DNA from 2 places in the Mesorhizobium sp. M0048 genome. Region 2 is predicted to be linked to the other one. Evidence: riboswitches for the same ligand, from Rfam matches in the RefSeq annotation. Region 2 holds a riboswitch; the other holds the start of a gene.
The links. A riboswitch is a leader RNA that binds a small molecule or an ion and turns the genes downstream of it on or off. The one in region 2 is predicted to bind thiamine pyrophosphate.
Positions count from the first base shown of each region.

Region 1: it holds a riboswitch for thiamine pyrophosphate, as region 2 does, so the genes downstream of both, thiC (phosphomethylpyrimidine synthase ThiC) here and thiB (thiamine ABC transporter substrate binding subunit) in region 2, are expected to answer to the same signal.

Region 1 covers NZ_JAMYUV010000067.1:1,717-10,405, forward strand. The annotation lists gene NKJ84_RS30255 (Fic family protein) at 1-888, shown strand, start outside; TPP riboswitch at 1,055-1,171, shown strand; gene thiC (phosphomethylpyrimidine synthase ThiC) at 1,275-3,110, shown strand; gene thiO (glycine oxidase ThiO) at 3,107-4,108, shown strand; gene thiS (sulfur carrier protein ThiS) at 4,077-4,274, shown strand; gene NKJ84_RS30275 (thiazole synthase) at 4,278-5,051, shown strand; gene NKJ84_RS30280 (thiamine phosphate synthase) at 5,048-5,653, shown strand; gene NKJ84_RS30285 (hydroxymethylpyrimidine/phosphomethylpyrimidine kinase) at 5,644-6,405, shown strand; gene NKJ84_RS30290 (LacI family DNA-binding transcriptional regulator) at 6,910-7,932, shown strand; gene NKJ84_RS30295 (alpha/beta hydrolase) at 7,892-8,689, opposite strand, start outside.
Region 2 covers NZ_JAMYUV010000001.1:163,083-171,771, forward strand. The annotation lists gene NKJ84_RS00815 (ABC-F family ATP-binding cassette domain-containing protein) at 1-363, opposite strand, end outside; gene NKJ84_RS00820 (thiamine diphosphokinase) at 365-1,009, opposite strand; TPP riboswitch at 1,150-1,264, shown strand; gene thiB (thiamine ABC transporter substrate binding subunit) at 1,308-2,321, shown strand; gene thiP (thiamine/thiamine pyrophosphate ABC transporter permease) at 2,561-4,180, shown strand; gene thiQ (thiamine ABC transporter ATP-binding protein) at 4,177-4,968, shown strand; gene NKJ84_RS00840 (M48 family metalloprotease) at 5,223-6,692, shown strand; gene NKJ84_RS00845 (RNA polymerase factor sigma-32) at 6,706-7,563, opposite strand; gene NKJ84_RS00850 (amino acid ABC transporter substrate-binding protein) at 7,889-8,662, shown strand.

The sequences.
Region 1 (8,689 bases), on a different contig from region 2:
GACTCGCGATCAAGTTACGCGATCGAGGGCGAGCGGCCGCCGCAAGATCGCATCCAACGCTGGGGCCGCGCGATCGGCGAAGCCGGCGGCCGGCCAATAGATCGCGATGAGCTGCTGCGTCTGCAAAGAATTGTACTCGGCGACGCCCGTTTCGTCAGACTGGGCTTCCGAAAAGAAGGAGGATTCGTCGGTGGGCATGACCGAGACAACCGCATGCCCCTGCCCGATCACATCAGCGCTCGGCCCGAGGACCTGCCGCAGCTAATTGATGGAATGGTGGCCTTCGATCAAGGCGCGGCGCAAAACCTTGATGCAGTTATAGCCGCCGCAATTCTCGCCTTCGGCTTTGTCTACATCCACCCGTTCGAGGACGGAAACGGCCGCATTCACCGCTACCTAATCCACCACGTTCTTGCCATGCACGGTTTCAATCCGCCGGGAGTGGTCTTTCCCGTCTCAGCGGCGATCCAGGACAAGATCAACGAGTACAGGGGCGTGCTCGAGAGCTATTCGCAACGCCTTCTGCCGTTGGTTGAATGGGAACCGACGCCCGAATTCAACGTCCGGGTTCTGAATGACACCGGTGATTTCTACCGTTTCTTCGATGCAACCCCACACGCCGAATTCCTCTATGCCTGCGTTCAGCGGACGATCGAACGGGACCTTCCGGAGGAAACCGCTTTTTTGCAGCGCTATGACCAATTTCGGCGGCAGGTGGACGCCTCTATCGACATGCCCGAGCGGCTGACGGACCTGCTCTTCCGTTTCCTTCACCAGAATGGTGGCCATCTGTCCAATCGCGCACGCGAAAAGGAATTCGCCGCGCTGACCAATGAGGAGGCAGGGAGAATCGAGGCCATCTACGCGCAAACCTTTGGTGGCAAGTGAAGGCGTAACCTTCACAAGGATCTTCAGGCCCACGGTTGCGATCCTTATCCCGGCCTTCATCACAACTCTTGGTTTGTCGAGTTTTTTCCGCACGGTCTGACCGACCGCCGATCACGGCCTCGGCCCAAATGCGCTTGACAAATCGATGCCGGCCCGTTCAACCTGAGGCATTCACCAGGGGGGTCCCGGCAAGGGGCTGAGATACTGCTGGCTTTCGCGGCGCAGTGACCCGTTGAACCTGATCCAGTTCATACTGGCGTAGGGACGGTGCAAGCGCTTTGCGGGAGTTTACGCCCGAGGTCCTGTTTCGGCAGGTCAACCAAAGCGTCTTTTCATCCTTCCGGCACAGAACTGGGTCTCCAATGCATGAGCAAAGGAGCCTCAAGATGAATGCCCTCACCCCAGCCGTCTCAACGGGACCGCTGCCTGCCTCACGGAAAATTCACAAGCCCGGCACCATCCACCCACAGATTAGGGTGCCGATGCGCGAAGTCTCCGTCCATCCGACGGCCGGCGAGCCGCCCGTCACCGTCTACGATCCGTCCGGCCCCTATACCCACCCGGCTGTCGAAACCAGCATCGAAAAAGGCCTAGCCCGGCTTCGCCACGAATGGATTTTGGCGCGCGGTGATGTCGAGGCCTGTGACGGGCGCCATGTCCGGCCGGAGGACAACGGGTTCGCTACGGGCGAACGCCTGACGCCAGAATTTCCCATTCGCAACCGGCCACTCAGGGCCAGGGCCGGCAAGGCGGTGACACAGCTTGCCTATGCGCGCGCCGGCATCATCACGCCCGAAATGGAGTTCGTCGCCATCCGCGAGAACCTTGGTCGTGAGATCCTGCATGGCAAGCTTGAGCGTGACGGCGAGGCTTTCGGCGCGACGCTGCCCGATTTCGTGACGCCGGAATTCGTCCGAGAGGAGGTGGCGCGCGGACGCGCAATCATTCCCGCCAACATCAACCATCCCGAGAGCGAGCCGATGATCATCGGTCGCAATTTCCTGGTCAAGATCAACGCCAATATCGGTAACTCCGCCGTCACCTCGTCCATGGCCGAAGAGGTCGAAAAGATGGTGTGGGCGATCCGCTGGGGCGCCGATACGGTGATGGACCTGTCGACCGGCCGCAACATCCACAACATCCGCGACTGGATCCTGCGCAACTCGCCGGTGCCGATCGGCACGGTGCCGCTCTACCAGGCGCTCGAGAAGGTTGGCGGCATTGCCGAGGATCTGACCTGGGAGGTCTACCGCGACACGCTGATCGAGCAGGCCGAACAGGGCGTCGACTATTTCACCATCCATGCGGGCGTGCGGCTGCACTACATCCCGCTGACCGTTGACCGGGTCACTGGCATCGTCTCGCGCGGTGGCTCGATCATGGCCAAATGGTGCCTGCATCATCACCGGGAAAGCTTCCTCTACGAACATTTCGCCGAGATCTGCGACATTTGCCGCGGCTATGACGTGTCCTTTTCGCTGGGCGACGGCCTTCGTCCCGGCTCGATCGCCGACGCCAATGACGCAGCACAATTCGCCGAGCTGGAGACGCTCGGCGAGCTGACACAGATCGCCTGGGCGAAGGATTGCCAGGTAATGATCGAAGGCCCCGGCCACGTGCCGATGCACAAGATCAAGGAGAACATGGACAAGCAGCTCGCCGTCTGCGGCGAGGCGCCGTTCTATACGCTTGGGCCGCTGACGACCGACATCGCGCCGGGCTACGACCACATCACCTCCGGCATCGGCGCGGCGATGATCGGTTGGTTCGGCACCGCCATGCTCTGCTACGTCACGCCCAAGGAGCATCTCGGCCTTCCCGATCGCAACGACGTCAAGACGGGCGTCATCACCTACAAGATAGCCGCCCATGCCGCCGACCTGGCAAAAGGTCATCCGGCGGCGAAAGTCAGGGATGATGCCCTTTCCCGCGCGCGCTTCGAATTCCGCTGGGAGGACCAGTTTAACCTGTCGCTCGACCCCGAAACCGCGCGTTCCTTCCACGACGAGACGTTGCCGAAGGAGGCGTACAAGCTGGCGCATTTCTGCTCGATGTGCGGGCCGAAATTCTGCTCGATGCGTATCTCCCACGACATCCGCGCCGAGGCGCAGAAGGAGGGCATGGCGGCGATGGCGGCGAAATACCGCGAGGGCGGCAATCTCTACATACCGGCTGACGAGACCGGCGCACCGGCCATGCCACAGGCGCGTGCGCCATCATGAGGGTGCTGGTCAAAGGGGCCGGCGTTGCCGGCCTCACCGCCGCCTTCGAGCTCGCCGCACGCGGCGCGGCGACCACCGTTGCCGAGACAAGGCCTGCCATCGAGGGCAATGCGTCGTGGTTCGCCGGTGGTATGCTCGCGCCATGGTGCGAGCGTGAAAGCGCCGAGCAGCCGGTGCTGGATCTCGGACGCGACGCCGCCGACTGGTGGGATGCGGTGCTACCGGGTCAGGTGATACGTGCCGGAACGTTGGTCGTGGCCGCGCTGCATGATACTGGCGAACTCGACCGGTTCGCCAGCCGCACGTCGGGATATCGGCGGGTCGACGAAGACGAAATTTCGCTCCTGGAACCCGACCTCGCCGGCCGCTTCTGGCGCGGATTGCTCTTCCCCGATGAGGCTCATCTCGACCCGCGCCAGGCGATGGTAGCACTTCATGACAAGCTCGCGGCCATGGGCGTCGAATTCCGCTTCGGCGCCGACGCCCAGCCTGTTTCCGGTTTCGATCGTCAGATCGACTGCACTGGAATCGCAGCAGCCGATGACAGGCTGCGCGGCGTTCGCGGCGAAATGCTGCTCCTGCGCACGCCTGATATCTCGCTGTCGCGCCCGGTCAGGCTGCTGCATCCGCGCTTTCCGCTTTATGCGGTGCCGCGTGCCGACACGCAGTTCATGGTCGGCGCGACTATGGTTGAAAGCCAGTCCGCCGGACCGGTGACGGCGCGTTCGATGATGGAACTGCTCGGTGCCGCCTATGCCCTCCACCCGGCTTTTGGCGAGGCCGGGATCGTTGAAACAGGTGTCGGCATCCGTCCAGCCTTTCCCGACAATCTGCCGCGCGTGGAGGCACTTGGAACTGCCGTCGCGATCAATGGACTCTATCGCCATGGTTTTCTTCTCGCCCCTGCCATGGCGCGCCAGGCTGCCGACCTCGTTTTTCAATCAAAACGGACCAAGGAACTTGCTCATGAAACTGATGGTCAACGGCGAAGCGCATGAGGTTGCCGCCGCCACGCTGGCCGAACTGCTTGCCGCGCTCGACTATGAGGGCGATTGGCTGGCAACGGCGGTCAACAGCGACCTCGTGCACAAAGCCAAGCGGGCGGAATTCCAGTTGAGCGACGGCGACCGGATCGAAATCCTCTCGCCCATGCAAGGCGGTTAGACCATGTTAGAGCTTTATGGAACCGAGCTTCCGTCGCGCCTGCTTCTCGGTACTGCTCAATATCCTTCGCCGGCCATCCTTGCCGAGGCCGTCAAGGCGTCGGGAACCTCGGTGGTGACCGTCTCGCTGCGCCGTGAGATGGCAGGCGGCAGGGCTGGCGAAAAATTCTGGTCGTTGATCCGCTCGCTCGGCGTCAGAATCCTGCCCAACACTGCTGGCTGCCACTCCGTCAAGGAAGCGGTCACGACCGCGAAAATGGCGCGCGAGGTCTTCGGCACCAGCTGGATCAAGCTCGAAGTGATCGGCAATCACGACACGCTGCAGCCGGACGTGTTCGGCCTGGTCAAAGCCGCGCGCATCCTGTGCGAGGACGGTTTTGATGTATTCCCTTATACCACCGATGACCTTTTCGTCGCCGAGCGGCTGCTGGAGGCGGGCTGCAAGGTCTTGATGCCATGGTGCGCGCCGATCGGTTCGGCGCTGGGGCCGGTCAACATCACAGCGCTGCGCTCGATGCGCGGACATTTCCCTGGCGTCCCGCTGATTGTGGATGCGGGGCTGGGACGACCTTCGCACGCGGCCACCGTCATGGAACTCGGCTTTGACGCCGTCCTCCTGAACACAGCGGTCGCCAGGGCGGCCGATCCGGTCGGCATGGCGCGCGCGTTCGGCAAGGCGGTCGACGCCGGCCGTGAGGCTTTCAGTTCGGGAATGCTCGAACCGCGCGACGTCGCCGTGCCATCGACACCGACGATCGGCAGAGCAGTTTTTTCATGAAGCTCGATCCCTTCTACCTGATCGTCGACAGCGCTGCCTGGATCGAACGGCTAGTGCCACTCGGCGTCAGGCTGGTGCAGCTGCGCATCAAGGATAGGGACGAGGTCACGCTGCGCTCGGAAATCCGCCGCGCGAACGGCGTCTGCGCGGTCCATGGTTGCCAACTGATTGTCAACGACTATTGGCGACTCGCCATTGAGGAAGGCTGCGACTTCGTACATCTCGGCCAAGAGGATTTGGCTGCGGCTGACCTGCTGGCGATTAAGTACGCCGGATTGAAGCTCGGGCTTTCGACCCACGATCATACCGAACTGGAAACGGCGCTAGCGGCCGAGCCGGACTATGTGGCCCTGGGGCCTATTTATCCCACTAGCCTCAAGAAGATGAAATGGGCGCCGCAAGGGCTCGAGCGGATCAGCAAATGGAAGCATCGGGTAGCGCCGATCCCATTGGTCGCCATCGGCGGCCTCAACCCCGACCGGCTCGACAGTGTCTTTGAGGCTGGTGCGGACAGCGCGGCCGTGGTGACCGACATCACGCTCAACGCCGATCCCGAAACGCGCACGCGAGAGTGGATCGAAAGGACAGAGAAATGGCGCTGAGGCGAGAACCGCATGTGCTCGTCGTTAGTGGTTCGGACTCCAGCGGGGGCGCCGGAATAGGACGCGATATCGAGACGATCTCCTCCCTTGGTGTGCGCACCTGCCTGGCTGTCACCGCGCTGACGGTGCAAACGCACGAAACCGTCATGGCAGTCCATCCTTCTCAGCCCGGTCTCGTGGCCGATCAGATGCGCGCTGCGCTGCAGGCCAACAATGTGACGGCCATCAAGATCGGCATGCTCGCAACCGCTGAGATCGTGGCTGGCGTTGCCGCCGTGCTGCGCGAAAATCCGCAGGTGCCGGCAGTGCTCGACCCGGTTCTGGTCTCCACTTCAGGTCGAGCGCTACTCGAAACGGACGCCATCGCCGCCATGAAACGTGATCTGATGCCGTTTTGCCGTCTCGTCACACCCAATCTTTTCGAGCTGGCGCTCTTTGTTGGCGCTGAACCGGCGGCGAACGAGAGCGATGCGGTGAGACAGGGACGGAAATTGCTGGCAGTCGGCGCACAGGCCCTGCTGATCAAGGGCGGCCACGCGGCGGGACCCCGATCGACCGATATTCTGTTGCACTTTGATCAAGAACCAATCCGCTTTGACACACCGCGACTTTCCGTATCGATGCGCGGGACGGGCTGCATGCTGGCCAGCGCGATTGCGGCGCATCTGGCGAACGCGAGCCCACTCGAAAACAGCGTGCGCAAAGGCAAGCTGTTTGTGTTCGAGCAGCTTCAGAAGAAGGCAGCCGAATGACCGCGGCATCTCCCGGCCCAGTCAAGCTTAAGTCCGCGTCGCTCGCCGCGAGATTCTCGACGATACGGCTGCCGCTCACATCCTTCGATCATGCGCACGCGCGGTTCGCTGTCGGGAGTGACGCCAGACTCCTCCGGGGCGAGTAAGTTCGTTCGCTGGCGCAGATCGATAGTGCCAATATAGAAAACAATCGTCGCACAAGACTGTCGCACCTCGATACGGCGATCTGAGCGACGGTCGAGGGCGCTCAAAGCCCGAGGCCTCGTTTCCGGCCTAAACTCCAATCCACTGCGCCGCTTGCGTGCAACGTCCCGGATGTGAATACGGCTTGGTATATTTCACGTCAATTAATAAATTTACGCATGCAATAATTTTTGTCCACGCGTTGATAATTTGCAAAGCTTCCTGTAAAATTTCGACTTGCAGTCGCGCGCCGGCTCACCATAAGGAAATCATCGGGGACAACGCATGGACCAGGCCGAAATCCATGCTGCGAGGGTTTGAATGGCGATGACGCACAAGACGATGGAGGATTTCGCCCGTTCGTGCGGCGTGTCCCGGCCCACGCTCTCCAAGTATTTCGACGATCCGACCAGCGTCAAGCCGGCGACGCGCAAGCGCATCGAGGAAGCGCTACGCTCGTCCGATTACCAGCCTAATCTGTTTGCGCGGAACCTCAACCGCAAGCGCACGCGCAGCATTGGCATTGTCGTGCCGACTGTGACCGATCCGTTCTATTCGGAGATGGTCAGCCGCATCGAGCTTCGGCTGCGCGACGAAGGCTACTGGCCGATCGTCATCTCCTCGCACGGCTCGACCGAACTCGAAGTCGAGGCGACGCGGACCATCCTGTCGCTCAAGGTCTCGGGCGCGCTCGTCGCGCCGCTCGGGCGGCGCTCCGACCATCGGACGCTCGAGAAGCTGACGCAGGCGATCCCGATCGTCTATTTCGACACTTACCTCGAGGGCAACACGCCCTTCGTCGGCAACAACAACACGCAGAGCGTCGCGACCGTCGTCGACTATCTCTGCCGCTCGGGCGACGCGCCGGTTTATTTCGACATCCCGCACGTCAACCACAATTCACCCGAACGGCTGAGCAGCTATGTCGCCTCGATGAAGCGGCTCGGGCATGAGCCCATCGTGATCGGCAACACCAAGGACTACACTTGGGATTTCGAGCGCATCGGCTACGAGCAGACGGAAAGAATGCTTAGCAATGGCGACCTGCCGGGCAAGACCATCCTGTGCAACAATGACCGTCTGGCCTTCGGCCTGATGGCCGCAGCCTTTGCCCGGGGACTCAAGATCGGCCGCAAGCCCGACTGCGACCTGCGCGTCGCCGCGCATGACGACCATCCGCTTAGCCGCTACGCATGCCCAGGCCTCACCACCATGGCACAGGACTTCGCGTCGATGGCCGGCCGCAGCGTCGAGACGCTGCTTGCCCTGCTCAATGAAGACGAGACGGCGGTCGCGCCCAAGGTCAAACTCGACGCGACGCTAGTGATGCGTCAGTCGGCTTGATCTTCGCGAAAGCGCGATCGAAGCCTTGCCATGCGGCAACCGCCGCCTCGACCGCCTGCCGTGATGCCGGCCCCTGACGGCCCATCGAGACGAAGCCGTGGATCTGGCCCGGCCAGCGCCTGAGCACGACCGGCACACCGGCGTCCTGTAGGCGCCCGGCATAGGCTTCGCCCTCGTCGGCGAGGATGTCATGACCGGCGATGGCGATGAAGGCGGGCGCCACTCCCACAAGGCTTTCGGCTTTGAGCGGCGAGACGCGCCAATCGCCGACATCGGCGGCGTCGCGGACATAGTGGTCGCGGAACCAGGCCATGGTCGTGGCGGTCAGGCCAAAACCTTCGGCAAAACGACGATAGCTGTCCGCCGTCTGCGCGGCATAGGTGTTGGGGTAGAGCAGCAGTTGCGCCGTCAGCGGATGTTTGTCCCCACGCGCAATGAGGCTGAGCACAGTGGCCAGATTGCCGCCGGCGCTGTCGCCTGCGACGGCGATGCGTTTCGGGTTGATGCCGAGATCGGCGGCATGATCCTGCATGAAGGACAGCACGGCGCGGCAGTCTTCCACCGCGGCCGGAAACTTGTGCTCCGGCGCCAGCCGGTAATCCGGCGACACGACGACGCAAGCCGCGACATTGGCGAACCAGCGGCAGATCTCGTCATGCGATTCGAGATTGCCGATTACCCAGCCGCCGCCATGCAGATAGAGCAGCGCCGGAGCATCCGCATTAGGCGCGCCCTGCCCGCGATAGATCCTCAGCGT
Region 2 (8,689 bases):
GGAGAGGTCGTTCGGCCGTTCTTCGCCGGTCAGGCCGAGATGCTCCATCAGATAGGTGGCGCGATAGGGATCGTCGGCGGGCCCGAGCCCCGCCTCGACATAGGCGCGGACGGTCGCAAAACCTTCCATGTCGGGCATTTGCGGCAAGTAGCGCACGGTTGCCGAAGGCTGGCGGAAGACTTCGCCGTCCTGCGGCTCGATCAGCCCGGCGGCGATCTTGAGGAGCGTCGACTTGCCCGAACCGTTTCGGCCGACCAAGGCGATCTTGTCGCCAGCTGAGGCCGTCAGGGCGGCACCGTCGAGCAGCGGCGTGCCGCCAAAGGTCAGCTTTATCCCATCGAGATTGAGAAGCGGCGGTGCCATGTCAGCTTTCAGGTAAGGGAAAAGGATGCGCGAGCAGCAGCGCGCGGCCGCTGGCCAGCGCGATTTCCAACCGGCCCCTGACCTCGTTGGAAATGGTCAGCGACGAGCCGAACGCAACCTCGACATGGTCGAGCGGCCATTTGGCACCGGTGACGCTCAGGCCGGCGAGATCGGAGAAGCCGAGCACCGAAAACAGCGTGCCGTCGGCATAGTCGAAGCCAGTCTTTCCGGGCAGCAAGGGAATGCCTTCCTGTGCGCCGCTGGTCAAAAGCACGTCCGTCCCGCCTTCCGCCAGCCGGACGCTCAGCGCCAGATGCAGGAAGATGTGGTCGGTGCGTTTGCCGCCGAAAGCGCCTGCGAGCACAAGGCTGGTCGCACCGCGTTCGAGTGCGGCGGCGATAGCGAGTTCACCGTCGGTCTTGTCCTTTTCGGCGGGAAACACCTGCCGTGGCACGGCGGCCAGATCCTCCGGCAACTCGGCAGGTACGGAATCGAAATCGCCGACCCAGAGTTCCGGCCTCAGGCCCAGCATACGGGCATGGCCGATGCCGGCATCGGCAGCGATGACGCGCGAGCCTTCGACCTGGCGGTCGAGCAGCGGCGTGCGGATGAGATCGCCGCCAAGCAGGATGGTGAATTTGCTCATATCTCGTGGCCCTTACCAGCCCTGCCCCAGAAACGGAAGAATGAAACGGAAGATGAAACGGCAGACGAAACGGAAGGCTGGGCTTTGGATGCCCGGCAAACTTCCGCTTGCGCGGCACTTCGGCCGGGCCTATGTGTCGAAACGCTCTAACGGGGTGCCGGACGCGATCTTCGCGGACCGGCTGAGAGGCAAGACTGCCAACCCGCTGAACCTGATCCGGTTTGTACCGGCGGAGGGATTAGACGCTTCGGACAGCCCGGCGCCTCAATTCCTTTCAATGCGAACGAAGGAGGCGCCGATGCGCAGTTTTTTCCACTCTCTTGTCCCGATTGTCCTGCTTGCGGCATCCGCGCTCGCCCTGCCAGGGCAGGCATCGGCACAGGATAGACTGACCGTCTATACCTATGAAAGCTTCACCGCCGATTGGGGTCCGGGACCGGCGGTGAAGAAGGCCTTCGAGGCCGAGTGCAGCTGCGTCGTCGAATTCGTCTCGGTCGCTGACGGCGTGGCGCTGCTCAACCGTGTGAAGCTGGAAGGGGCCGCCACCAAGGCCGATATCGTGCTTGGCCTCGATACCAATTTAACCGCCGACGCCAAGGCAACCGGCCTGTTTTCGCCGCATGGCGCCATATCGGATGTCAGCGTGCCGGGCGGCTGGCGCGACGATACTTTCGTGCCGTTCGACTATGGCTATTTCGCCGTCGTCTACGATACCGAAAAACTGAAGAACCCGCCGAAGAGCCTCAGGGAATTGGTCGAGGGCGATGCCGGAGAGAAGATCGTCATCCAGGACCCGCGCACCTCGACGCCGGGCCTTGGCCTGCTGTTGTGGGTCAAGTCGGTCTATGGCGACAAGGCGCCCGAAGCCTGGGCCAAGCTCAAGGCAAAGGTGCTGACGGTGACGCCAGGCTGGAGCGAGGCCTACGGCCTGTTCACCAAGGGCGAGGCGCCGATGGTGCTGTCGTATACCACGTCGCCGGCCTACCACATGGTCGCCGAAAACACCGAGCGCTACCAGGCGGCGTCCTTCGAGGAAGGCGAATACCTGCAGATCGAAGTTGCGGGGATCACCACCAAGGGCGCGAAGAACCCGCTGGCGGAAAAGTTCATCGCCTTCATGACCGGACCGAAATTCCAGGATGTCATTCCCGAAACCAACTGGATGTTCCCGGCCGGCAAGACCGACAAGCCGCTCAATCCGGCGTTCGACAAGCTTGTCAAACCGACCAAAACCTTGCTGTTCAGCCCGGAGGAAGTCGCGGCCCACCGCAAGGCCTGGGTCGATGAGTGGCTTGCGGCGATGAGCAAGTAGCTTTGGCCGATTGATCGAAGATGATCGCTCTACGGCGCCCCCCTCTGTCCTGCCGGACATCTCCCCCACAAGGGGGGAGATCGGACGGCACGGCGGCTTTCGCCAGTCGCCGATGTTGCTGGAATGAGCGGAGCGCTGAAACTGCCAATCTCACCCCTTGTGGGGGAGATGTCCGGCAGGACAGAGGGGGCGCGAAGGAACGCAATCCTCACTAAGAATCTCGAATCTGGTAGTCTAGCGTGCAACGCGCACCATCATCTGACTCCCGCGTCAACGCCGGCATCGTCGCGCTCGCCGCCATCGCGTTGCTGATCGGCGGTGCATTCACCGGGCTCGTCGTCGAAGCCACGCGCGACCCGTCCGGTGTTGTCTCCGCCTTCGATTCGTATCTCTTGCGTATCGTCCGTTTCACGCTCTGGCAGGCTCTGTTGTCGACCCTGCTCTCCGTCGCGCCAGCGCTGTTCGTCGCGCGTGCCCTGTCGCGGCATCCACAGTTTTTCGGGCGAGGCTTTATCCTGCAGCTTTTCGCCGTGCCACTGGCGCTGCCGGCCATTGTTGCCGCACTCGGTGTCTTGGCACTCTATGGCCGCGCCGGCTATTTTGCCGGCACGCTGGGCGCGCTAGGCGGCCAGAGCTGGCCCGGCATCTATGGCCTGTCGGGCATACTCGTCGCCCATGTCTTCTTCAACCTGCCGCTGGCGACGCGGCTGTTCCTGGAGGCGTTGCAGATCGTGCCGGCCGACCAATGGCGGCTGGCGAGCCAGCTTGGCATGGGTGCTGCGCCGGCCTTCCGGCTGATCGAATGGCCGCCGCTGCGTGCGGCCTTGCCGGGCGTTGCCGGGCTCGTTTTCATGCTGTGCATCACCTCCTTCACCATCGTGCTTACGCTCGGCGGCGGACCCAGCGCGACGACGCTGGAGGTTGCCATCTACCAGGCGCTGCGTTTCGACTTCGACCCGGCGCGGGCTGTGACGCTGACCCTGCTGCAGATTGCCCTGACCTTCGTGGTCGTGCTGGCCTTGACGCGGCTTGGCGCCAATATGACCGGCGACGCCAATCTGCCGGTGGCGCCGCGCCGGTATTTTTTAGCCGGTGCGGCCGAGACCGTGCTGAACGCGCTGGTGATCGGGCTGGCACTGCTATTTGTCGCCGGGCCGATGGCGGCCACGCTGGCGGCCGGGCTTGGCGCCGATCTCGGCCGCCTTGCCGGCGAGAGCGCGGTGCGGCAAGCGACGGCGACCAGTGCCGTGCTGTCCGTCTTATCGGCGCTGCTCTCCCTGGCGCTGTCGCTGTCGCTGGTCATGGCGCGCCGGGCGCTGGCGCTCACCCGGCGGACAGGCCGGCGGACGGTGCTCGAGCATCTGGCCGACACCGGTGCGGGGTTCGTCCTGGTGGTGCCGCCCATCGTCATCGGCGCCGGCTGGTTCCTGCTCCTGCGCACCGTCAGCGATGTCTTTGCGATCGCCCCTGTCATGGTCGTTGCGGTCAATGCGGTGATGGCGATGCCGTTCGCCATCCGCGCCATCCGCCCTGCCTATGACGCGGCGAGCGAACGCCACGAACGGCTTTGCGCACAGCTTGGCATCTCGGGCTGGAACCGGTTGCGGCTGGTCGACTGGCCGTCGCTGCGGCGGCCGCTCGCCACCGGCTTCGCTTTCGCCATGGCGCTGTCGCTCGGCGATCTTGGCGTCATTGCGCTGTTCGGCAGCGATTCCGTGCAAACCTTGCCCTACCTGCTGCTGGCCCGCATGGGCAGTTACCGCACCGAGGATGCGGCCGGGCTGGCGCTGGTGCTCGGCCTTGTCTGCCTGGCGCTGGTGCTGACCGCGGACTGGATGGGAAGGAGGGAGAAATCATGATGCCGATCAGCCCGGAACGGTCCATTTCGGTGGAAAAAGGCGCGGCCGTGCGGCTCGATAATGTCTCGTTCAGCTATGGTGAAACGCCGCTTATATTCGATGTCGATTTCCCGGCGTCGGAAATCACCGCCATCATGGGGCCGAGCGGTTCGGGAAAGTCGACACTGCTCAATCTGGTGGCCGGTTTCGAAGCGCCACGGTCAGGCCGCGTGCTCATCGGCGGCGCCGACGTCAGCACTGCGCCGCCATCAGCGCGGCCGGTATCGATGGTGTTCCAGGAAAACAACCTGTTTGCCCATCTGTCCCTCGAGCAGAATGTCGGGCTCGGCCGCTCGCCTTCGCTCAGGCTGAGCGAGGCTGACCGCGCCGCAATCGCCGCAGCGCTGAAGCGCGTCGGCCTTGCCGGCAAGGAAAGCCGACTGCCGCGCGAACTCTCCGGCGGCGAGCGGCAGCGCGTCGCGCTCGCCCGGGTTTTAGTGCGCGACCGGCCGGTGCTGTTGCTTGACGAGCCGTTCGCTTCGCTCGGACCGGCACTGCGCGACGACATGCTCGACCTGGTGGCCGACGTCCATTCGGAGCAGCGCATGACGGTGCTATTCGTCACGCACCAGCCGGACGATGCGCGCCGTATCGGCCAAAACATGGTTTTCCTGGACGGTGGCACGGTTGCCGCGACCGGCACCGCCGCCGATTTTTTCGTTGGGGCTGGACCGGAGGCATTCCGACGCTATATCGGCTCGGGTCCGTTTGCGACTGGATCACGAGATGTTGCCCGGAAGCGGACATAATTTATGGTCAAACCGGCGGAAGGCGAAGCGGCGCTTGCTTGCCATGGTCGAGGTAGTGTGGCTAGGTCCGCCAGGAACTGGTCCGGCTTAGACCGTGATTTGCCCTTGCTGCCTCGTATCTGTCGGACGCACGAAGGACGCCGTAGAACTTGATTTTGCGCGTGATGCTTTCCGGAAATCGCGCCCGATTTTCGCGGTCACGTCCCAGGACTTGAAAGGAAGCCGACCTGCCGACCGGCATCGACAATCGGAGGCTGAAACCGCTGGCGCGCTTTCTTGCGCTGGCCGGTCTTGCCGTGGCGCTGGCAAGCTGCCAGATGTTCACGCCTCCCGACGTGCAGGAATCGGGCTTCCAGCCCTCCGACAAGCCGATTACGGTCGACAATGTCGCCGCTAACAGCAGGCTCGCCGAACTGGCGAAGGCGCAGCACCCGCGCATCCTCGCCACCTATGGCGGCGAGTATTCCGACCCCAAGCTCGAGCGCATGGTGGCCAAGGTCGTCGGCAGACTGACCGTGGTGTCGGCCAACCCGACCCAGACCTACCGCATCACCATCCTCAACTCGCCCAACGTCAATGCCTTCGCGCTGCCGGGCGGCTATCTCTACATCACCCGCGGCCTGCTGGCGTTGGCCAACGATTCAGCCGAGCTTGCCGCCGTCATTGCGCATGAGATGGGCCACGTTACGGCCAATCATGGTCTGCAGCGCCAGCAGCTGGAAGCCGAAGAGGGGTTGGCGACCAAGGTCGTTTCGGACGTGCTCGGCGACAACCCGACGGCCAAGGCGGCGCTGATCCGCGGCAAGCTGAGGCTGGCCCAGTTCTCGCGCAATCAGGAGCTGGAGGCCGATGCCATCGGCATCAAGTCGATCGGCGAAGCCGGTTTCGACCCCTACGCCGCCGGCCGCTTCCTGCAGTCGATGTCGGCCTATACCGATTTCCGCTCGATCAGCGGCGCCACCGACGCCAGCCTCGACTTCCTGGCGACGCACCCCAACACGCCGCAGCGTATCGATCTCGCGCAGCGCCACGCCCGCCAGTTCGGCGCGCCCGGTGTCGGGTCGCGCGACCGCGATTCATTCCTTGCCGGCATAGACGGGCTGCTCTACGGCGACACGCCGGAGGAAGGCTATGTGCGCGGCGAAACCTTCCTGCATCCTGGCCTCGGCGTGTCGTTCTCAGTGCCCAACGGCTTCATCATCGACAATTCGGCGGCGGCGGTGACGGCCACAGGCCCGGGCGACATGGCAATCCGCTTCGACGGCGTTTCGATCGACAAGGACCGCTCGCTGACCGACTACATCCGCAGCGGCTGGGTTGCCGGCCTCGACGACAGCAGCGTGCGTCAGGAAACGATCAACGGCAACGAAGCGGCGACCGCGCATGCCGGCGCCGATGGCTGGCAATTCGATATTGCGGTGATCCGCGCCGGCGGCCAGGTCTACCGCTTGCTGACTGCTGCACCGTCGGCCAGCACCTCGCTGAGCACGGTGGCGCGCTCGGTCAGCGGCTCATTCCGCATCCTGAGTGCTGCCGAGAAGGCAGCACTGAAGCCACTGCGTATCCGCATCGTCACGGTGCAGCCCGGCCAGACAATGGGCTCCCTGGCCGCACAGATGGTCGGCGTGGACCGCAAGCTGGATTTGTTCAGGGTGCTCAACGCGCTGTCGCCGGGTGCGGCGGTTTCGGCCGGCGACAAGGTTAAGATCGTCACCGACAAATAGCAGCCGACGCGATTCAGGCTGCGAGAAATTCCGGATTCTGCTTTACCAGCGCCGCCTTGAGCTTTTCCATGGCGCGCGCCTCGATCTGCCGGACACGTTCCTTGGAGATGCCGAGCGTCTCGCCAAGCGCTTCGAGCGTCGCGCCCTCGTCGCTCAGCCGGCGTTCCTCGATAATCCTGAGCTCGCGCGCATTGAGAGCGCCGAGCGCCGTCTTCAGCCACACCGAGCGGCGTTCGACGTCGATCGTGTCGCCGACGACCTCATCGGGCAGCGGGTCATCCGAAACCAGGAACTCCATCCGCTCGGTTGCGCCCGCATCGTCGGCAAGCGGCGTGTTGAGCGAGCTGTCCGGCGCCGAAAGGCGGGAATCCATCATCGCCACATCCGCCTCCGATACCCCGAGAGCCGCCGACACTTCGCGGTAGAGCGTGGCATTCGACGTCTGCTCGGCGCCGTTTGCCAGGCGGGCGCGCAGACGGCGCAGGTTGAAGAACAGCGCCTTTTGCGCGGAGCTGGTGCCGCCGCGCACGATCGACCAGTTGCGCAGGATATAGTCCTGCATCGATGCGCGGATCCACCATGTCGCATAGGTCGAGAACCGCACCTCGCGCTCGGGCTCGAAACGGGCCGCGGCCTCCAGCAGCCCGACATGGCCTTCCTGGATCAGGTCGCCCAGCGGAAGGCCGTAGTGGCGAAACCGCGACGCCATGGAAATGACCAGCCGCATATGTGCGACGGTGATGCGGTGCAGCGCGTGCTGGTCATTGTTTTCCTTCCAGCGCAGCGCCAGGAGATGCTCTTCGTCACGTTCCAGATAAGGGGCTTTCATCGCCGCGCGAACCATGGTCCGTCCTGCACTGTCTTCCATCATGCCGCGCTCCTGCTTCAGGCGTTGCGGTGCGATCGAATCGTGAGTTGGCGCCGATGGTTGAAATGGCGGCGCCGCGCCCTACAACAGCGAAGAACGTGCCATGCGGGGGAATGTTCCCCTGGACTGTCATGTCGATTGCGCTGTTCCAGGCGATTCGCCACCGGCCTTGACTCAGCCGGATGGCGCCGGGAACTGCTGGTTGAGAATTGGATTTCAAGGGCGCGAGATTTTTGAAATTTAGTTTCTTATTCCGGCATCGCGCATCTGTCATTTTCCGGCACTCGCAATGACGCCGGACATCGGCCAAGGACGGGATCACAGAAAAATGAAATGGCTCAAATCGCTTATTATCGCCGGAACGCTGCAGGTTCTGGCCATCGCCGCCGGTCATGCCGGCGCCAATCTCGACCAGATCAAGCAGTCCGGCGTCTTCAAGGTCGGCACGGAAGGAACCTATGCGCCCTTCACCTATCATGATGCTTCCGGCGCGCTCGTCGGCTTCGACGTCGAGATCGCACGGGCCATCGCCGAGCGCCTCGGCGTCAAAGCCCAGTTCCTCGAAGGCAAATGGGACGGGCTGATCGCCGGTCTCGACGCCAACCGCTACGATGCCGTCATCAACGAGGTCGGCATCACCGAGGCGCGCAAGGCCAAATATGACTTTTCGGATCCCTACATCGCCTCCAAGGCGGTGCTGATCGTGCGTGGCGACAACACCGATATCAAGAGCTTCGCCGATCTCAAGGGCAAGAAGGCGGCGCAGTCGCTGACTTCGAACTTCGGCAAGCTGGCTGAAACCAACGGCGCCGAACTCGTCGGCACCGACGGCTTCGACCAGTCGATCCAGCTTCTTCTTACCGGCCGCGCCGACGCCACCATCAATGACAGCCTGTCCTTCCTCGACTTCAAGAAGCACAAGCCCGACGCCAATGTGAAGATTGCCGCGCAGGAGGAAAACGCCGACTATTCCGGCGTCATCGTGCGCAAGGGCGATCCGGAACTGGTGGCCGCCATCAATAAGGCGCTGGCCGACATCAAGGCCGACGGCACCTACAAGAAAATCGCCGAGACCTATTTCGGCCAGGACGTTTCGAAGTAAAACGGCTTTCTCGTGTGGGCCGAACGC